DNA from 3 places in the Clostridium sp. 7_2_43FAA genome. Region 2 is predicted to be linked to each of the others. Evidence: predicted binding sites of a transcription regulator. Region 2 holds the regulator's gene; each other region holds the start of a gene.
What was found. Region 2 encodes Rex, which represses fermentation and respiration genes when NADH is low (regulators of the CRP and FNR family bind a similar motif). Its sites were predicted from a motif close to ATTGTTAANNNNTTAACAAT; they were not measured.
Positions count from the first base shown of each region.

Region 1: a site for Rex is predicted at 4,185-4,204, ahead of CSBG_RS12995 (phosphoglycerate kinase). Genes of this name have one in related genera too.
Region 3: a site for Rex is predicted at 3,496-3,515, ahead of adhE (bifunctional acetaldehyde-CoA/alcohol dehydrogenase). Genes of this name have one in related genera too.

Region 1 is NZ_JH815222.1:2,445,688-2,452,324, reverse strand. It holds gene CSBG_RS13015 (BMP family ABC transporter substrate-binding protein) at 1-165, shown strand, start outside; gene rpoN (RNA polymerase factor sigma-54) at 280-1,662, shown strand; gene CSBG_RS13005 (sugar-binding domain-containing protein) at 2,021-3,064, shown strand; gene gap (type I glyceraldehyde-3-phosphate dehydrogenase) at 3,111-4,109, shown strand; gene CSBG_RS12995 (phosphoglycerate kinase) at 4,267-5,445, shown strand; gene tpiA (triose-phosphate isomerase) at 5,704-6,450, shown strand.
Region 2 is NZ_JH815222.1:3,029,666-3,036,302, forward strand. It holds gene CSBG_RS15350 (electron transfer flavoprotein subunit beta/FixA family protein) at 1-750, opposite strand, end outside; gene CSBG_RS15355 (acyl-CoA dehydrogenase) at 768-1,907, opposite strand; gene CSBG_RS15360 (short-chain-enoyl-CoA hydratase) at 2,015-2,797, opposite strand; gene CSBG_RS15365 (redox-sensing transcriptional repressor Rex) at 3,050-3,691, opposite strand; gene CSBG_RS15370 (heavy metal translocating P-type ATPase) at 4,143-6,434, opposite strand; gene CSBG_RS15375 (metalloregulator ArsR/SmtB family transcription factor) at 6,451-6,637, opposite strand, start outside.
Region 3 is NZ_JH815222.1:1,142,977-1,149,613, reverse strand. It holds gene CSBG_RS07010 (replication-associated recombination protein A) at 1-109, opposite strand, end outside; gene CSBG_RS07005 (hypothetical protein) at 137-619, opposite strand; gene adhE (bifunctional acetaldehyde-CoA/alcohol dehydrogenase) at 766-3,390, opposite strand; gene CSBG_RS06995 (HutP family protein) at 4,044-4,457, opposite strand; gene CSBG_RS06990 (MarR family transcriptional regulator) at 4,559-5,011, opposite strand; gene CSBG_RS06985 (MgtC/SapB family protein) at 5,135-5,851, opposite strand; gene CSBG_RS06980 (methyl-accepting chemotaxis protein) at 6,011-6,637, opposite strand, start outside.

The sequences.
Region 1 (6,637 bases), 580 kb from region 2:
ATAAATGAAGGTTTAAAAGAAAATACTATTGAAGTAATCATGAATGAATCATTACTAGATAAAGAAACTATAAATTTAATAAATAATTATAAAAGTGAAGTAATTAGAGAAAAGATTGAAATTCCTAAGAAAAAAGAAGAAGTATTAGAATTTAAAGTGCAATAATAACTTGATATAACGTTTACTTACAGTTTATACTAGTAATAAGGAGCACTATCCTTATTACTAGTATATTAAGCAAAAGATATAGTTTATAGTTTGGAAATGAAGGTGTACTTTATGAAATTAGATTTTAATTTAAATCTCACACAAGAGCAAAAATTAATAATGACCCAACAAATGCAGTTATCTATAAAGCTTTTACAAATGTCAACTTGCGATTTAAGAGAATATATAGAAAACGAGTTTGTAGAAAATCCAATACTAGAAGGAGATTTTGACTTTGTTCAAGAAGAAAAGGATTATCAAGATAAGATAGATTATAAAGAAATGATAAAATATCTAGAATTCGATAATTATGGATCTCAAAGTTATGGAGACTATAATAAGGATGAAGATGTATCACCTTTTAATTTTATATCAGAAAAAGAGTCGTTAACAGAGTATTTGCATGAACAATTGCTTGAAAGTGACGAAGATGAGTTAAAAAAAGCAATAGCATCATATATGATTGAGAATATTGATAGCAGAGGATATTTGGACATGCCTTTAGAAGATATATGCAAGGAATTAAATATCCCGATTGATTTAGGTCAAGAATCATTAGAGATACTTCAGGATTTAGAACCAGATGGTATAGGGGCTAGGGATTTGAAGGAATGTTTAAAAATACAGTTAATAAAAATGGGGATATTAGATGATAATCTAGAAATAATAATAGATGAATACTTAGATTTAATAGCAGATAATAAATATAGTGTTATAGCAAAAAACTTAAAAATAACTCCAAAAGAAGCTCAAGATTTAGGAGATATAATTAAAAGTTTGGAGCCAAAACCATCTAGAGGATTTTATACAGGGGACGAAGTTAAATTTATAATACCTGATGCAGCAATTAGAAATATTGATGGACAATATTTTGTTATTATGAATGATGGAGTTATACCAAGATTATCAATAAGTAATATATATAAAGATATCTTAAATAATAAGGAAGATAAAAGTACAGAAAATTATGTAAAAGAAAAATTGAATAGCGCTATGTTTTTAATAAAAAGTATAGAACAAAGAAAAAGTACTTTACTTAGAATATTAGAAAAAACTGTAGAGAAGCAAAAAGAGTATTTTGATAAAGGGCAAAAATATTTAAAGCCAATGACTATGAAAGAAATGGCAGAAGAGCTTGGAATACACGAGTCAACAGTAAGTAGAGCTATAAAGGATAAATATATATTAACAAGCCTTGGAACTGTGAAAATAAAGGATTTATTTACAACAGGTTTAAGTAAATCTCAAGGTGATGGTGAAGATGTTGCTGTTGTTAATATTAAAAAACAAATAAAAGAAATGATAGATGAAGAGGATAAGAAAAAGCCTTTATCAGATCAAGCAATATGTGATGAATTAAATAAGAAGAGTCTTAATATATCTAGAAGAACAGTAGCAAAATATAGAGAAGAAATAGGAATAAAATCATCAAGTAAAAGAAAGAGGATAGAGTAAAAATAGTATTATAAAAAATAGAATAAAAAAGGATTATAAAGGGGAATTTATAATAGAGATGTTAGCTGTTTATATTAAATATAGTAGAGATAAAAGCTAGCATTTCTATTAGAGTTTATTTTTTTAGACCTTGTGGACACATGTAAATATAAGTTGAAGTAGAGCAAGGTAATGGAATAAGCAAACTTACATATACTCACTTTTATAGGATATATAAAGTTATAATGCTAAAAATTTGTAAAACTTTTAGAAAAGTTTGCAGAAAGTACTTTTAAAATTCATAGAAGTGTTTTATAATAATAAATGTGGGACATATAAATTATATGCGGGACCTTTTTAGACCAAAGGAGGGTTGAAAGTGCAGGAAATATTGTCTTTACAGAAAAAAATAGTTCCTGAACTTGTAGAAGTCCTTGAGAAAAGATATAGTATTCTTAGGACTATATATTACAATCAGCCTATCGGAAGACGTGTTTTAGCCAATCAGTTAGATCTTGGAGAAAGGATTGTAAGAACTGAAATAAGTTTTTTAAAATCACAAAATTTGATAGAGATTAATACTCCAGGAATGACAGTTACCGAAGAGGGACAAGAAGTAGTGGATAAGCTTAAAGATTTCATACATGAAATAAAAGGTTTATCAGATATTGAGGAAAACATTAAGTCCTTCCTTGGGTTAAGAGATGTAATAATTGTTCCAGGTGATGCAGAAGCAAACGAAATAATATTAAAAGAACTTGGTAAAGCTACAGCTAATTATCTAAAATCAATTATTAAAGATAATAATATAATAGCTATAACTGGGGGAAATACTATAAAAGAATTTGTAGAGGCATTACCTAAGATAAATAATGTTTCAAATATTCTCGTAGTTCCAGCAAGAGGAGGTATGGGAAGAAAAGTTGAAATACAGGCTAGTACATTAGCTGCATCCTTAGCAAAAAAGTTAAATGGTGCTTATAAATTGCTTCATCTTCCTGAGAATCTTAGTTTAGAGCTTTTAGATACTTTACTAAAGGAAAAGGAAATAAAGGAAGTTATAGATAATATCCATAAGGCCGATATTTTAATTTATGGTATTGGTGATGCTTTAGTTATGGCAGAAAAGAGAGATGTTTCAGAAGAAGAGTTTAATAAACTTAAATCTCTTGGAGCTGTCGGTGAAGCTTTTGGTTGTTATTTTAACAAAGATTCCAAAGTTGTTTCAGAAAATACTTCAATTGGAATAAATATTAATGAAGCAAGAAAAATTAACACACATATTGCTGTAGCAGCTGGGGAAAATAAAGTTGATGCTATTATTGCAACAATGATGAAAAATCAAAATGCAGTATTAATAACAGATGAAGCAGCTGGTAGAAAAATTGTAGAATTTATTAAGGAACACACTAAACAAGCTTAAAATTTTAAAAATTTTAAATATAACTATTTTTAGGAGGTAATTGCAAATGGTAAATGTAGCAATTAATGGTTTTGGAAGAATAGGAAGATTAGCGTTAAGATTAATGATTGAAAACCCAGAATTCAACGTGGTAGCAATCAACGATTTAACTGATGCTAAGACTTTAGCTCACTTATTTAAATATGACTCTTCACAAGGAAGATTCAACGGAGAAATCGAAGTTAAAGAAGGAGCTTTCGTTGTTAACGGAAAAGAAATAAAAGTTACAGCTGAAAGAAATCCTGCTGACTTACCATGGAAAGAATTAAACGTTGACGTAGTTTTAGAATGTACTGGATTCTTCACTTCTCAAGAAAAAGCTGGTTTACACTTAGAAGCTGGTGCTAAGAAGGTTGTTATTTCAGCTCCTGCAACTGGAGACATCAAGACTGTTGTTTACAACGTAAATAATGATATATTAGATGGTACTGAAACAGTTGTTTCAGGTGCTTCATGTACTACAAACTGTTTAGCTCCAATGGCTAAAGTATTAAACGACAAGTTTGGAGTTCAAAAAGGATTTATGACTACAATCCACGCTTATACTAATGACCAAAACACATTAGATGGTCCTCACGGAAAAGGCGATTTAAGAAGAGGTAGAGCTGCTGCTGCTAACATCGTTCCAAACTCAACTGGAGCTGCTAAAGCAATTGGTTTAGTTATTCCAGAATTAAAAGGAAAATTAGATGGTGGTGCTCAAAGAGTTCCAGTTACTACAGGTTCATTAACTGAATTAGTTGTAACTTTAGACAAGAAAGTAACTGTAGAAGAAATAAACGCTGCTATGGCTGCTGCTGCAAACGAATCATTTGGTTACACTGAAGATGAAATAGTTTCATCAGACGTAATCGGAATCACTTACGGTTCATTATTCGATGCAACTCAAACTAAGGTTATGACAGTTGGAGATGAGCAATTAGTTAAAGTTGCTGCTTGGTACGACAATGAAATGTCATACACTAACCAATTAATCAGAACTTTAAAATACTTCGTAACTAGATAATTAAATAGTTAACTGTATAATTAAAGAAATATAATTGTTGGTCTGGTTTTATAGAAAATCTATGAGGCCAGGCCAATTTTAAATTAATTAAGAATTATAAATTTGTGTTTATAAAAATTGTATAGATTAATCAAAATAAATTTAAGAGGTGAAATCAATGAGCTTTAATAAGAAAACTATCGAAGATATAGACGTTAAAGGTAAAAAGGTTTTAGTAAGATGTGACTTCAATGTGCCACTAAAAGATGGCGTTATAACTGATGAAAACAGATTAAACGGTGCATTACCAACAATTAAGTACTTAATCAACAATGGAGCTAGAGTTATACTTTGCTCACATTTAGGAAAAGATGCATCAAAATCATTAGCGCCAGTTGCTAAGAGATTAAGCGAAATGCTAGACAAAGAAGTAGTTTTTGCAAGAGATGAAGAAGTTGTAGGAGCAAATGCTAGAGCTGCTGTTGCAGAAATGAAAGATGGAGATGTTGTATTATTAGAAAATACAAGATGCAGAAAAGAAGAAACTAAGAACATTGAAGAATTCTCAAAAGAATTAGCTTCATTAGCTGATATATTTGTAAATGATGCATTTGGTACAGCTCACAGAGCTCACTGTTCAACAGTTGGAGTTACTGAATTCTTAGATACAGCTGTATGTGGATACTTAATTCAAAAAGAATTAAAATTCTTAGGTGAAGCAGTAAACAATCCAGTTAGACCATTCGTTGCTATATTAGGTGGAGCTAAAGTTTCAGACAAGATAGCTGTTATTAACAACTTATTAGAAAAAGTTGATACATTAATCATCGGTGGTGGAATGGCTTACACATTCTTAAAAGCTCAAGGATACGAAGTAGGATCATCATTAGTAGAAGCTGATAGAATTGAATATGCTAAGGAAATGATCGAAAAGGCAGCTGCAAAAGGAGTTAAATTCTTATTACCAGTTGACCACAGAGTTGCTGCAGAATTTAAAGATGTTGAACCAGTAGTTACAGAAGATCAAAACATTCCAGCAGGAAGCATGGGATTAGATATCGGACCAAAAACAGAAACTTTATATGCTGATGCAATTAAAGATGCTAAAACAGTTATATGGAACGGACCAATGGGAGTATTCGAATTCGAAAACTTCAACAAAGGAACAATTGCAGTTGCTAAAGCTATGGCAGATGCAGATGCTACAACAGTTATCGGTGGAGGAGACTCAGCTGCAGCTGTTAATATCTTAGGATTCGGAGATAAGATGACTCACATCTCAACAGGTGGTGGAGCTTCATTAGAATTCTTAGAAGGAAAAGTATTACCAGGAATAGAAGCGCTAAATAATAAATAAAACGAGTTTAGTTATTAAAAGTGAAGAATGAAAAAAGTGAAAATTATAGTTAAAAGTTATACTTTTAACTATAAGTGAAAGAGTTGAGGAAATAATCCAGTGAACTGGATTAAGAAAATAAAAAATATTTATAATTCCACTTAAGTGAAATTATAAATTGAATTTAATTTTAATTATTCAACTTCGGTGAATAATTACCTTAACTTTTTCATTCTTTTACTCCTTCATTATTCAAATTAAATATAAGAGGTGATTTAAATGAGAAAAGCGATAATAGCAGGAAACTGGAAGATGCACTACACTCCAGCAGAAGCTGTAAAAGTTATAGAAGAATTAAAACCATTAGTAAAAGATGCTACATGTGACGTAGTAGTATGCCCTACTTTTGTTTGTTTAGATGCTGTATTAAAAGCAGTAGAAGGATCAAACATTAAGGTTGCTGCTCAAAATATGCACTTTGAAGAAAAAGGAGCTTTCACTGGTGAAGTTGCTCCAGGAATGTTAGAAGCTATGGGAGTTAGCTATGTTGTTTTAGGACATAGTGAAAGAAGAGAATACTTCAATGAAACTGATGAAGCTTTAAACAAGAAAGTTAAAGCTGCATTTGCTCATAACTTAACTCCAATACTTTGCTGTGGAGAATCTTTAGAGCAAAGAGAAAATGGAACAACTAATGAAGTTGTTGGAGATCAAATTAAAGCTGATTTAGAAGGTTTATCAAATGAATTAGCAGAAAAAGTAGTTATTGCTTACGAACCAATATGGGCAATAGGAACAGGTAAAACTGCTACTAATGAGCAAGCTAATGAAACAATAATGGCTATCAGAGGCGTTGTTGCTGAAATGTTTGGCAAAGAAGTTGCTGATAAAGTAAGAATCCAATACGGTGGATCAGTTAAGCCAAATACAATTAAAGATCAAATGGCTATGTCTGACATAGATGGAGCTTTGGTTGGTGGAGCTAGCTTAGTAGCTGCTGATTTCTCACAAATAGTTAATTATTAATTTGTAAGTTTTTCAAAAAAAAGAGTTATGTAATGATTTATAAAATAAACATTACATGGCTCTTTTTGTATTTTTACTTTCATTATATTATTAGTTGAAATTAATAATAGCTTTAATATCTAATTAGTAGATTCAAATAAAGTCTGGAAAAATAAATTAATATATTTAAAAAAAGTACAATTTGGAT
Region 2 (6,637 bases):
TAATACATATTTTACAGCTTCATTTGGAACTTCATTTATTAATTCTCCTGCTCCCTTAGCTTCTTTAGTCATTGACTTTTTAACCTTTGTTGGTGAACCTTTAAGTCCTAGTTCTTCTTTATTCACTTCTAGGTCAGCTGCTGACCAAATTTTTATTTCTGTATTTTCAGTATCAAAGATATATCTAACATTCATATATCTTGGTTCATTTAATTCTTTTATAGCTGTTAAAAGAACTGGTCCATTAACCTTTATTAATTCATACCCATCTTCTAATGCTCTATTTACTAATAACCCATCATCTTCTACTTTAACACCTTGAACATATGTTACTTGAGGTATATTTAAATGTTCTGCAATTTCTGGTCCAACTTGTGCTGTATCTCCATCTATAGCTTGTCTTCCAGCAAAAACTACATCATATTCTAATCTTCTTATTGCTCCTGCTAAAGTTTTTGAAGTTGCTAGTGTATCAGCTCCTGCAAAAGCTCTATCAGTTATAAGTATAGCTTCATCAGCTCCCATACATAAAGCTTCTCTTAATGCATTTTGTGCTTGAGGAGGCCCCATACTTACTACTGTAACCTTTCCACCTACATTATCCTTTAAAGTTAAGGCTGCTTCTAAAGCATGCTTATCTTCTGGATTTATTATTGATGGAACACCATCTCTTATAAGAGTCCCTGTCTTTGGATCAATTTTAACAGCTGTTGTATCTGGAACTTGTTTTAAACAAACTACTATATTCATCTATAAATCCTCCCCTATTATCTTAAAGCATTTCCTGAAATAACCATCTTTTGAACTTCTGAAGTTCCTTCATATATTTCAGTTATTTTTGCATCTCTCATCATTCTTTCAACTGGATATTCCTTAGTGTATCCATATCCACCAAATATTTGGACTGCCTTAGTTGTTACATCCATAGCAACTTCTGCTGCATAAAGTTTAGCTCTTGCTGCATCTACTGAATATGGAAGTTTATTATCCTTTAACCAAGCAGCTTTATAAACTAAATGCCTTGCAGCTTCAATTTTAGTATCCATTTCTGCTATCATCCATTGAAGTCCTTGGAAAGCTGCTAATGGTTTTCCAAATTGTTTTCTTTCTTTCATGTAAGCAACAGCTTCTTCAAATGCTCCTTCTGCAATTCCTAGAGCTTGAGCTGCAATACCAATTCTTCCTCCATCTAGAGTTTTCATAGCTATACCAAAACCTTTACCTTCTTGTCCAATTAAATTTTCTTTTGGAACTATACAATTGCTCATAACTAACTCTGTTGTTGAAGACGCTCTAATTCCAAGCTTTTCTTCTTTCTTTCCAATTGAGAAACCTTCAAATTCTTTTTCAACTATAAATGCTGAAATTCCTCTTGTTCCTTTACTTCTATCAGTCATAGCAAAAATAATAAATGTATCAGCTACTCCACCATTTGTTATAAATATCTTTGATCCATTTAATATATAATTATCTCCATCTAATACAGCTACAGTTTGTTGTCCTGCTGCATCTGTACCAGCTCCTGGTTCAGTTAATCCAAATGCACCTAATTTTTTACCACTTGCAAGATCTACTAGATATTTTTCTTTTTGCTCTTTTGTTCCAAATTGCTCTATTAAAGAAGCACAAAGAGAAGTATGAGCAGATACTATAACACCTGTAGTTCCACAAGCTTTTGATAATTCTTCTACTGCTATTATATAAGAAAGAGTGTCTCCACCAGCTCCACCATATTCTTTAGCAAATGGAATTCCTAACATTCCAAGCTTGGCCATTTTTTCAACATTCTCCATAGGAAATCTTTCTGTTTCATCAATTTCAGCAGCAATTGGTTTTACCTCATTCATAGCGAATTCTCTAACCATTTGTCTTACTAATTCTTGCTCTCTAGTTAATTGAAAATTCATTTATTATACCTCCTCGATATTGCACCCATTTTTACTTAACTACATATTTTTACTTAACTACATATATTTTATTTTTTTGATAATTCGTTATATTTCATTTTTTCTGACTATTTGTTATAAAAATTTTTATTTCTCTTTTCAATAAAAGCTGTCATTCCTTCTTTTTGATCTTCTGTTGAGAAGCACTTTCCAAAATCTTCAGCTTCAATTTCTATAGCTCTATCTATATCAACTTGCATTCCCCTATTTATTGCATCTTTACATAACTTAACTGCAATTGGAGCATTATTAATTATTGTCTTTGCCATAGCTTTTGCTTCTTCCATTAAATTTTCAAGGGCTACGACTTTATTTACTAACCCAATTCTAAGCGCTTCCTCTGCTTTTACAGTTGCACATGTATAAATAAGTTCTTTAGCTTTACCTTCTCCAACTAATCTAGGCAATCTTTGAGTTCCACCAAATCCAGGTGTTATTCCAAGACCAACTTCTGGTTGAGCAAATCTTGCTTTTTCAGAAGCTATTCTTATATCACATGCCATAGCTAGTTCACATCCACCACCAAGGGCAAATCCTGATACTGCTGCAATAACAGGCTTGTTTAGTTTTTCCAATCTTCTGAAAACTCTATTTCCTAAAAGGCCAAATTCTTTTCCTTCATCCTCTGATAAATCTTTCATTTCTGAAATATCAGCTCCGGCAACAAAAGCCTTTTCTCCCGCTCCTGTTAATATAACACAGTAAATATTACTATCATTTTCTAAGTCTTCTAATACTACGTCTAAATCCTTTAATGTTTCTGAGTTTAATGCATTTAATGCTTTAGGTCTATTAATTGTAACAATCGCTAGATTTTCCTCTTTTTCAAGAATTATATTTTTCAATTCCATTATAGAATCCCCCTTTTATCCATGCTTATATTAAATTTATTCAATAGACATAACCCATGTAGTATCTTATGATTGCATTTAAAACATATTAATAATTGAATTTATGTTAGTATGTATCATATAGAATCAATTTGTTAATCTTATAACAATCACAAGCAAAAATAATTGAAGCAGATGCTTCAATTATTATTATAAACTCTTAAATTTTCTTTTGCAATAACTATTTCTAATTTAATCCAATTATCAATTTAGTTATTTGTTTTCATTTTTATCATGTAATAAATATATTAATGTTAATAAGCTTTCTGATAAATGAACATTTTCTACTGTTACATCCTTAGGTACAGATAAGTCAACAGGTGCAAAATTCCATATACCTGTTACTCCATTTTCCACTAGAATATCGCATACCTTTTGAGCATTAATTCTTGGAACACAGATTATACCTATATCTATACTATTATCTTCAAGATAATTTTTTAGTATATCTATATCTTGTATTTCTATATCTCTTATTCTCATTCCTAAAAGTTTTGGATTTGCATCAAATATAGCTTCTATATCTAACCCAATTTGTGAGAATCTGCTGTAATTTGCTATTGCCTGACCTATGTTACCAGCTCCAATAATTACGCCCTTATATTCTCTATTTAACCCTAATATTATGCTAATTTGATTATATAAGTCCTTTACATTGTATCCATATCCTTGTTGACCAAAGTCACCAAAGCAATTTAAATCTTGTCTTATTTGTGATGCCGTAAATCCTATTTTTTCTCCTAGTTCTTTTGAAGAAATTCTATCTACATCATTTCTTAATAACTCTTGTAAATATCTATGATATTTTGGTAATCTCTTGATTACGGCCATTGAAATATTCTTTTTCTTATCCATACTATATTTTCTCCTACTTTCTCTTATCTTATATATTAAAACAATATTATTCATATTCATATTTATATTTTACCACTTTTATTATAATTTTAAAACAACTTAGGTTATCTATTTAACAAGCTAAAACGTATATTAAATAGTTAATTTTTTCTCAATCATAAAAGTTTACTTAGTAATATTTTGGTCAATTAATATACTTTTTATATATTTTTTATTAGTTTTAATTTTTATTTTCAAACAAAATTTAGCGTAATTATATTATATAAAAAAATTAAGACTTATGTATAACGTAGCAGATCCGTTATACATAAGTCTCAAATTTATACAGAGCCCCAATGTGCTCTGTAAACAAGATAATGATCTTGTATGCTTCCCTTATGCCTGAAATGTTCTCAACCTAATTTATTATATTTAATATGCTGAAATTTGTCAATAAAAATAGTATTTGAAATTATTTCAAGCATCTTGTTGAATTTATTACTGCTATTACTGTAACTCCAACATCTGCAAATACAGCTTCCCACATATTTGCAATACCAAAAGCTCCTAAAAGTAATACAAGAACTTTTACTCCTAATGAGAATATTATATTTTGCCATAATATTTTATTTGTTTTTCTTGCTACTTTAATAGCTGTAACTAATGCTTCAGGGTCATCTTTCATTAGAACTACATCTGCCGCTTCTATAGCTGCATCTGATCCAATACCACCCATAGCAACTCCAATGTCCGCTCTTGCTAAAACCGGTGCATCGTTTATTCCATCTCCTACAAATATAACTTTCCCTTCAGTTGAATTATTTTTAATTAAATCTTCTACTTTTTCAACTTTATCTCCTGGTAATAATTCAGCAAATACCTTATCTACTCCAACTAATGATGCTACCTTTTCTCCTACTGATTTGTTATCTCCTGTTAGCATAACTGTTTGAGATACACCAATAGCCTTTAATCCTTCTATTGCTGATTTAGAACCTTCCTTTATTTCATCTGAAATTACTATATTACCTTTATATTTATTATTTATTGCTACATGAACTATTGTTCCAATTGAATTTATATTATTATATTTTATTTCAAACTTTTCCATAAGCTTATAATTTCCAATTAATACTTGTGAATTATTAATTGTCACCTTAATTCCATGTCCAGATATCTCTTCGTAGTCACTTAGCTCATTAGAATCTATTTCTTTTCCATATTCCTTTATTATAGATTGTGCTATTGGGTGATTTGACAAACTTTCAGAAATAGCTGCAATCTTTATTAATTCTTCCTTAGCTATGTCAACGTTATTTATTTCTGTTACTTTGAAAACACCTTTTGTTAATGTTCCTGTTTTATCAAAAACAACTGTATTAACATCTTTAAGTGCTTCTAAATAGTTTCCACCTTTAACTAATATACCTTTTCTAGATGCACCACCAATCCCTGCAAATAATCCTAGAGGAATTGAAACTACCAAGGCACATGGACAAGATACTACTAAGAATATTAATGCTCTATAAATCCAGTCATAAAAACTTGCATCCTTAATAACTAGAGGTGGTATTATTGCTAATGCTAATGCAGAGAAAACAACTATTGGAGTATATATCCTTGCAAATCTAGTTATAAACTTTTCAGTTGGTGCTTTTTTATTAGAAGCATTTTCTACTAACTCTAGAATTCTAGAAACTGTTGATTCTTTAAAGTTCTTAGTTACTTTTACCTTTAAAACACCATTAGTATTTATGAAACCAGCTAAAATATCTTCTCCTGTTGAAACTTCTCTTGGAACAGATTCTCCAGTAAGTGCTGATGTATCAACGAAGCTTGTTCCATCTAATACTATACCATCCAATGGTACTCTTTCTCCTGGCTTTATTATTATTACATCATCTATATTAACTGTCTCTGGATTAACTTTTTCTTCTTTTCCATCTTTTAAGACATTTGCATAATCAGCTCTTATATTCATAAGAGAAGTAATTGATTTTCTTGAACGATTTACTGCATATGATTGGAACACTTCTCCTATTTGATAAAATAACATAACTGCTACACCTTCTGGAAACTCTCCTACAAAGAAAGCGCCTAAAGTAGCGACTGTCATTAAGAAGTTTTCATCAAAAACTTCTCCTCTTAAAATATTTTTAATAGCAGTTAATACAACTTCTCCTCCAACTAATACATAACTTAATGCAAATAATACTACAGATAAAATTGATCCTTCTGTTGAAATTAAAGCAATTGCATATACTATGGCTCCTATTATTAGTCTCATATTTTCTTTTAAACTCACCGCTTCTCCGTGAGAGTGATCATGTGAGTGCCCATGCGAATGATCATGTGAGTGTTCATGTGAGTGTTCATGTGGTTTTTCACTTGAATGCTCATGAGATTCTCCTCTAAAATTACTGTGAGAATGATTTTTGTCATGAGTATGATTTTCTTTCTCATTTTTATTTTCTATAGAACAAGTATCACTTGTACACTTGTTAACCTCCTTAGGAATAATATTACTTTCATTTTTATTAAATACTTTAACGCCTGGTTCTAGTTTGTTTATTATAGATTTTGCTTCTAATATAATATCATCATCATGTCTTTCCCCATTTAATTCTATAATTAAAGTAGATGTTGTAAAATTTAAAGTAGCTTCCTTAACCCCATTCATATTATTTACTTTTGTTTCAATTTTATTTGCACAATTTGCACATGTTAAACCTGATAAAATTAATCTTATTTCATTACTACTCATATTCTTCACCACTTCCTTATTCAATAATGTGCTTAAATCCTTCATTAAATATATGCTTAATGTGATCATCTGCTAATGAATAATATATAACTTTTCCATCTCTTCTGAACTTAACTAATCTATTTGATTTTAATACTCGAAGCTGATGCGAAATTGCAGATTGTGTCATATTTAATAATGCTGCTAAATCGCATACACATAAC
Region 3 (6,637 bases), 1.9 Mb from region 2:
TCTTATTTGTAATTAAGTTATATAACGGCTTTCCTTTAGCTAATATATCCTTTTGACCAACAAAATCTTCTAGTGTTTTTGGTCTCATTATTTCTGCTAATGGTTTCATTATTTTCACTCTTTCCTTTTGTTATTTTTACTTAAATCCATCATTTAATTCTTTAGCCTTTTCAAGATCTTCATATTCAGTAAATCCTTCTATATAAAATTCTCCATCCTTTTCTTTTACAACTACTTCAACTGGAACATCTTCACCTACTGCTTCATCACTTGCCTTTTCATCTCCATGCTTTTCTAATGCTTTTGCTACCATATCAAGAGTCATATAAACTTTATACTTTCCATTTTCCTCTTTAATACTTACTATATTACTTTCATATTTTTCAAGATTTAATTCACCTATATATAATGAATAAAACTCTACATAATTACAAATATAAAACTTCTCCTCACTTATATGTTTCTTCATAGTATCATCATATCCATCTTTATATGATAAAACTAAATCAATTGTTTCTTTTATCTTTTTTTCATCTTGTCTACTTACATCCTTTGAACATCCAAACATAAGTATTTGTGCAAATAATAATAGAGTTATTATTAATATTTTCTTTTTCATATATTTCCTCCATGCTATAATATAATCTTTGTAACATCTTAACAAATTCTCTCTATAAATAATATCACAATTTCTTCTCATATATGAGTAATATGTAAATAAAAATAGAGGTTACATAAAGTAACCTCTATTTTTATTCTAAAACACTATTTTTTCTTTGTTTCCTTTTTAACTTCTTTAGTCTTTGGACCTTCATAAGCTGTAATATACATTTCTTTTAATTCACTCATTAGTGGGTATCTTGGGTTAGCACCTGTACATTGATCATCAAATGCTTGCTCAACCATTTCATCTAAAGTTTCATAGAACTTAGTTTCAGATACTCCTGCTTCCTTTATAGTTTTTGGCATATTAACTTTAGCTTGTAATTTTTCTATAGCCTTTATTAATAATTCAACTTTTTCTACTTCGCTATTTCCACCTAATCCAAGATGATCTGCTATTCTAGCATATCTCCATGCTGCATTTGGATACTTATATTGAGCAAAAGCTGCTTGTTTAGTTGGAGCATCAGTAGCATTGAATCTTATAACTTCATTCATTAATAATGAGTTAGCCATACCATGTGGTAAGTGATGGAATGCACCTAATTTATGAGCCATTGAGTGTGTAATTCCTAGGAATGCATTTGAGAATGCCATTCCAGCCATACATGACGCATGTGCCATTTTTTCTCTTGCTTTAACGTTAGTTGTTCCTTCATTATAAGCATCTGGTAAATATTTAAATACTAATCTTATTGCTTCTAAAGCTAGACCATTAGTATATTCTGAAGCCATTATTGATACATATGCTTCTATTGAATGAACTAATACGTCTATACCAGCACAAGCTGTTAATCCTTTAGGTGAAGTCATCATAAGTTCAGCATCAACTATTGCCATATCTGGAGTTAGTTCATAATCTGCAAGTGGATATTTAACTCCTGTATTTTCATCAGTAATAACAGCAAATGGAGTAACTTCTGAACCTGTTCCTGCTGAAGTAGCTATTGATACCATCATAGCCTTTTCACCCATAGTTGGGAATTTATAAACTCTCTTTCTTATATCCATAAATCTCATTGCTAAGTCTTCAAATCTAACTTCTGGATGTTCATACATTACCCACATAATCTTAGCGGCATCCATTGCTGATCCACCACCAAGTGCAATTATAACGTCTGGATTAAAATCTAGCATTTCTTTAGCACCAGCTTTTGCACATCTAAGCGTTGGATCTGGTTCAACATCTGAGAATATTTTAAATTGTATTCCATTTCTTTCTAAAACATCAGTAACTTTATTTGTATATCCCATTTCAAATAATACCTTATCAGTTACTATAAGTGCCTTCTTCTTACCCATGTCTCTTAACTCTTCTAAAGCTACTGGTAAACAACCATATTTGAAGTAAACTTTTTCTGGAACTCTAAACCAAAGCATATTTTCTCTCCTTTCAGCTATGCTCTTAACGTTAATTAAGTGCTTTGGACCAACGTTTTCTGAAACTGAGTTTCCTCCCCATGATCCACATCCAAGAGTTAATGATGGAGCTAGTTTAAAGTTAAATATGTCTCCAATAGCACCTTGAGATGCTGGCATATTTATTAATGTTCTAGCTGTTTTCATCTTTTCTCCAAATTGTAATATTCTGTCTCTTGACTTAAGTTGATCAGTGTAAAGTATTGAAGTATGACCCATACCACCTAATTCTATTAATCTATTAGCTTTTTCTAGAGCTTCTTCGTATGATTTTACTCTATACATTGCTAAAATTGGTGATAATTTTTCATGTGAGAATGGTTCTTCTAATTCTACAGATTCAACTTCTCCAACTAAAACTTTAGCTGTTGTTGGAACATTTACTCCTGCCATTTCAGCAATTTTATATGCAGATTGACCAACTATATTTGCATTTAATCCGCCTTTTTCATTTAATATAATTTTTCTAACTTTATCTACTTCTTCTCCCTTAAGAATATAAGCACCTCTATCGCTTAATTCATTCTTAACTTCATCATAAACTTGATCTAAAACAACTAAAGATTGTTCTGATGCACAAATAACTCCGTTATCAAATGTCTTTGAAAGCAATATTGAGTTTACAGCCATCTTTATATGAGCTGTTTCATCTATTATCGCTGGAGTATTACCTGCTCCAACACCTAAAGCTGGTCTTCCTGATGAATAAGCAGCTTTTACCATTGCTGGTCCACCTGTTGCAAGAATTATATCAGATTCTCTCATAACATTTTGTGATAATTCTACTGATGGCTCATCTATCCATCCTATGATTCCTTCTGGAGCACCAGCTTTAACTGCTGCTTCTAATACTATTCTAGCTGCTTCAATTGTAGCTTTTTTAGCTCTTGGGTGTGGTGATATAATTATTGCATTTCTAGTTTTTAATGCTATTAAAGTTTTAAATATAGCTGTTGAAGTTGGATTTGTTGTTGGAACTATAGCTGATATAACACCTATAGGTTCTGCAACCTTTGTTATACCAAAAGTTTTATCTTCTTCTAAAACTCCACAAGTTTTCATATCTTTATATTGATTATATATATATTCAGCTGCGAAATGATTCTTAATAACTTTATCTTCTACTATTCCCATTCCAGTTTCAGCAACTGCCATCTTTGCTAATTTAATTCTGTTATCATTTGCTGCCATAGCTGCTTGTCTAAAAATCTCATCTACTTGCTCTTGAGTATAAGTAGCAAATACCCTTTGCGCCTCTCTTAATTCTTTAATTCTTTGAGTTAATTCTTTTGCATTTGTTACAGCCATTTTTTTATTCCTCCTAAATATCTATAAGATAATTTTTACATTTAAAATTATTTTCTTTTTAGTCTTTTGTTTTTTCTTAACTTGATTACAATATTATTCTATTTCATTGTTATATTTTTGTCAATATATTTTGTTAAAAATTTATCATTTTTTTATTCTTTATATTTTTGTATTATTTTAATACAATTTATTTGATTTGTTTTTTCCCTTTTGCTACCTGTTTTATATTTAATTCTAATATTTTTTCTTTTATTCGACTTACCCTCCTTAATATTATCTGATTATCTATTAAATTCTGAATAATAATATAATTCAAAATGATTTTTTAGAAAAACAACTTAAAATTCATTTTATAACTCTCAGTATTTAATTGTTATATTTATAACAATTAATAATTAATTATAACAACTTTTAAAACTAGTATTTTTGAAATAAAAAAAATATTAGCTTTATTATAAAAACTAAAGCTAATATTAATTTTCCAAAAAAGCCTTTAAATATTCATATATAATATTTTTTTTGTTATATATAATTACTATATTACTATTTTAATAAATAAGCATTATTATTATTTTCTTACTTAAATTTTTATAAATTGTTTTATAAAAATAAAGGTAATATATTCATAAATATATTACCTTTATTTTTAATAATTATTCAGGAATGGCTCTATGACCTATTCCAATCACTACTTCGTCTAAATGTAAAAGTCCAACACTTAGAAAAATACATACCGTTAAGTGCTCTCCCCTTCTTGCAATCCCTACTTTTCCACCAACATTTTGTCCACTTGCTCTATTCCAAACCTGCATCAATGCATCTCTAGTTGCTCCTATTACTCCACCTTCATGTAAATGCTCTTCTCTTATTACTCCATTTCTCTTAGAAGCTACTAATGCTCTTTCTAATATTTTAGATGTTGAATCATTTATATTCCCACCTATATTTACAGCAGTTACTAACACACCTTTTTTCTTAAATTCAACCTTGAGTTCTTCCTCTTCCTCTCTAGATGAAATTGCCATCCTAGTTGCATACTTAGCAACTTCCAAACTAGTGTTTCCCATAATATCCTCCCATACTTCTTAATATACTAATAATATCATAAATCTTAGATTCATTATAGTAAATTTAATAAGATTACTTTATTATAGCATATGGGACTTTTTTATTTTATAGAATCATACTTAGCTTTAAAATATTCATTTAATTTATCTAAAGATCCTATTAATATGTCCTTTTCTTCTTCTGAAAGATCATCCATCATACTTCTTACCATTTCATTATGAAATCTTTCATGTAATCTATGTGCAATCTTCCCCTTCTTAGTTAATTCAACTAAAACTACTCTTCTATCTTCTTCTATTCTCTTTCTATCTACATATCCCTTTTTAATTAATCTATTTATTGATGTAGTTAACGTTCCAACAGTTATACCTAAGTCCTGTGCTACTTCACTCATCATTCTTTGTTCTTTTCTTCCTATTTTTTCTATAGTATGCATTTCTCTAACAGATAAGTCTGAAAAATACCCACTTTTCAATGTTTTTTCTTCAATTTGCAATATTTCATTAAATATTTTTACAAGCAATTCATTAACTATACTTTCACTTCTTTGCATAATAACTTTATCCCATCCTTTTTCTATAGTTCCTAATTTAAATAATAATCTAATAATCATCAAATTTCAATTGTATAATTAATATTTTTACATAAAGTATTTTGATTATCAAAATTATTTTTATTAGCTTAACATTTTTATATAAATTATATTTTCATTTTTTCTTAATCCTTCTATTAATTTATCTAATTTAACATACCCTGGCTTTATAACTGTATATATAGCATGAACTTCTTCTTGCTCATATTGAGTTTTTTCTTTTTCTAAAATGTATTCAATTATTTTCACCTTTAAATTTTCATTTTCAAACCATTTTTGTATTTCTATATTTAAATTTTCTTTTTTACGATATTTAATTTCAACCTTTTTAATTATATTTTTTGATATAAATTTATTTTCTATTCTTTTTAAAAAAACTAATGTTATTACTATTATAATAGCTCCAAATATACTTATATAATATTCTCCCATTCCTATAGATAATCCTAAGCAAGCAACCACCCACAAAGTTGCTGCTGTTGTTAGTCCTTTAATATTTCCTTTAGTGTGAATTATAGCTCCTGCCCCTATAAATCCTACTCCAGTAATTACTTGGGCTCCCAATCTTCCATAATCAATTTTTATAACTTCACTTAACTCTTTATTTACTTCAATCATAGCAATGGCTTTATTTCCAATATCAATTTGTAATAAAGATATTATTGTTGCTCCTAAGCAAACTAATATATGTGTTCTAAAACCTGCTGCCCTATGTTGCCTTTCCCTTTCATATCCAATTATACCTCCAACTATAACAGCAAGAACGAATCTAATTACTATTTCTCGAATGTTTAGTATCATCTTATCCTCCTTTAAAATTACTATATTGAAATAAAGGATTTATTCTTTATATTATGATTAAAAGTGAGATATATTGATTATATTTATAACAAACATATATTATTTTCTATAGTTATAATAAAAAACACTAGCACTTTAATATTATGCTAGCGTTTAGTTCTATATCTTAAACCTATCTATAGATTTTAAAACTTCAATACTTCTATATGCTAAATCCTGAGAATCTTCAGCTACATTTTCACTAAATTTATTTAAATCATTTGATGATGCTGTTATTTCTTCAGATGCACTTGATATGTCTTTTGATGCTTTTGCTACATTTATAATTTTTTCTAATATATTCTTCTTCTTTTCGTCTATTTCAGTAAATGAAGTGTTTATATTACTTATTCTAGGTGTTATGCTCTTAACTTCTTTTGCTATATCATTAAAGGAACTAATTGCATTGTTTATAGTACTTCTTTGTAATTGTAGCTTTTTATTAATTTCTACAGTATCTTCTGCTATTCCCTTTGTATTCTTAAATACATTATTTAATATATTATGAATATTATTTGATGCATTATTTGAATTTTCTGCAAGCTTCCTTATTTCATCAGCTACTACAGCAAACCCTTTTCCAGCTTGTCCAACTCTTGCAGCTTCAATAGCTGCATTTAAAGCTAATAAGTTTGTTTGCTCTGAAATATCATTTATTAAAATTAGTATTTCTTTTACTGTGCTTATATCATTAAGCATGTTATCCATATTATCACTAAACTTACTAAATCTATTATCAAAATCTTC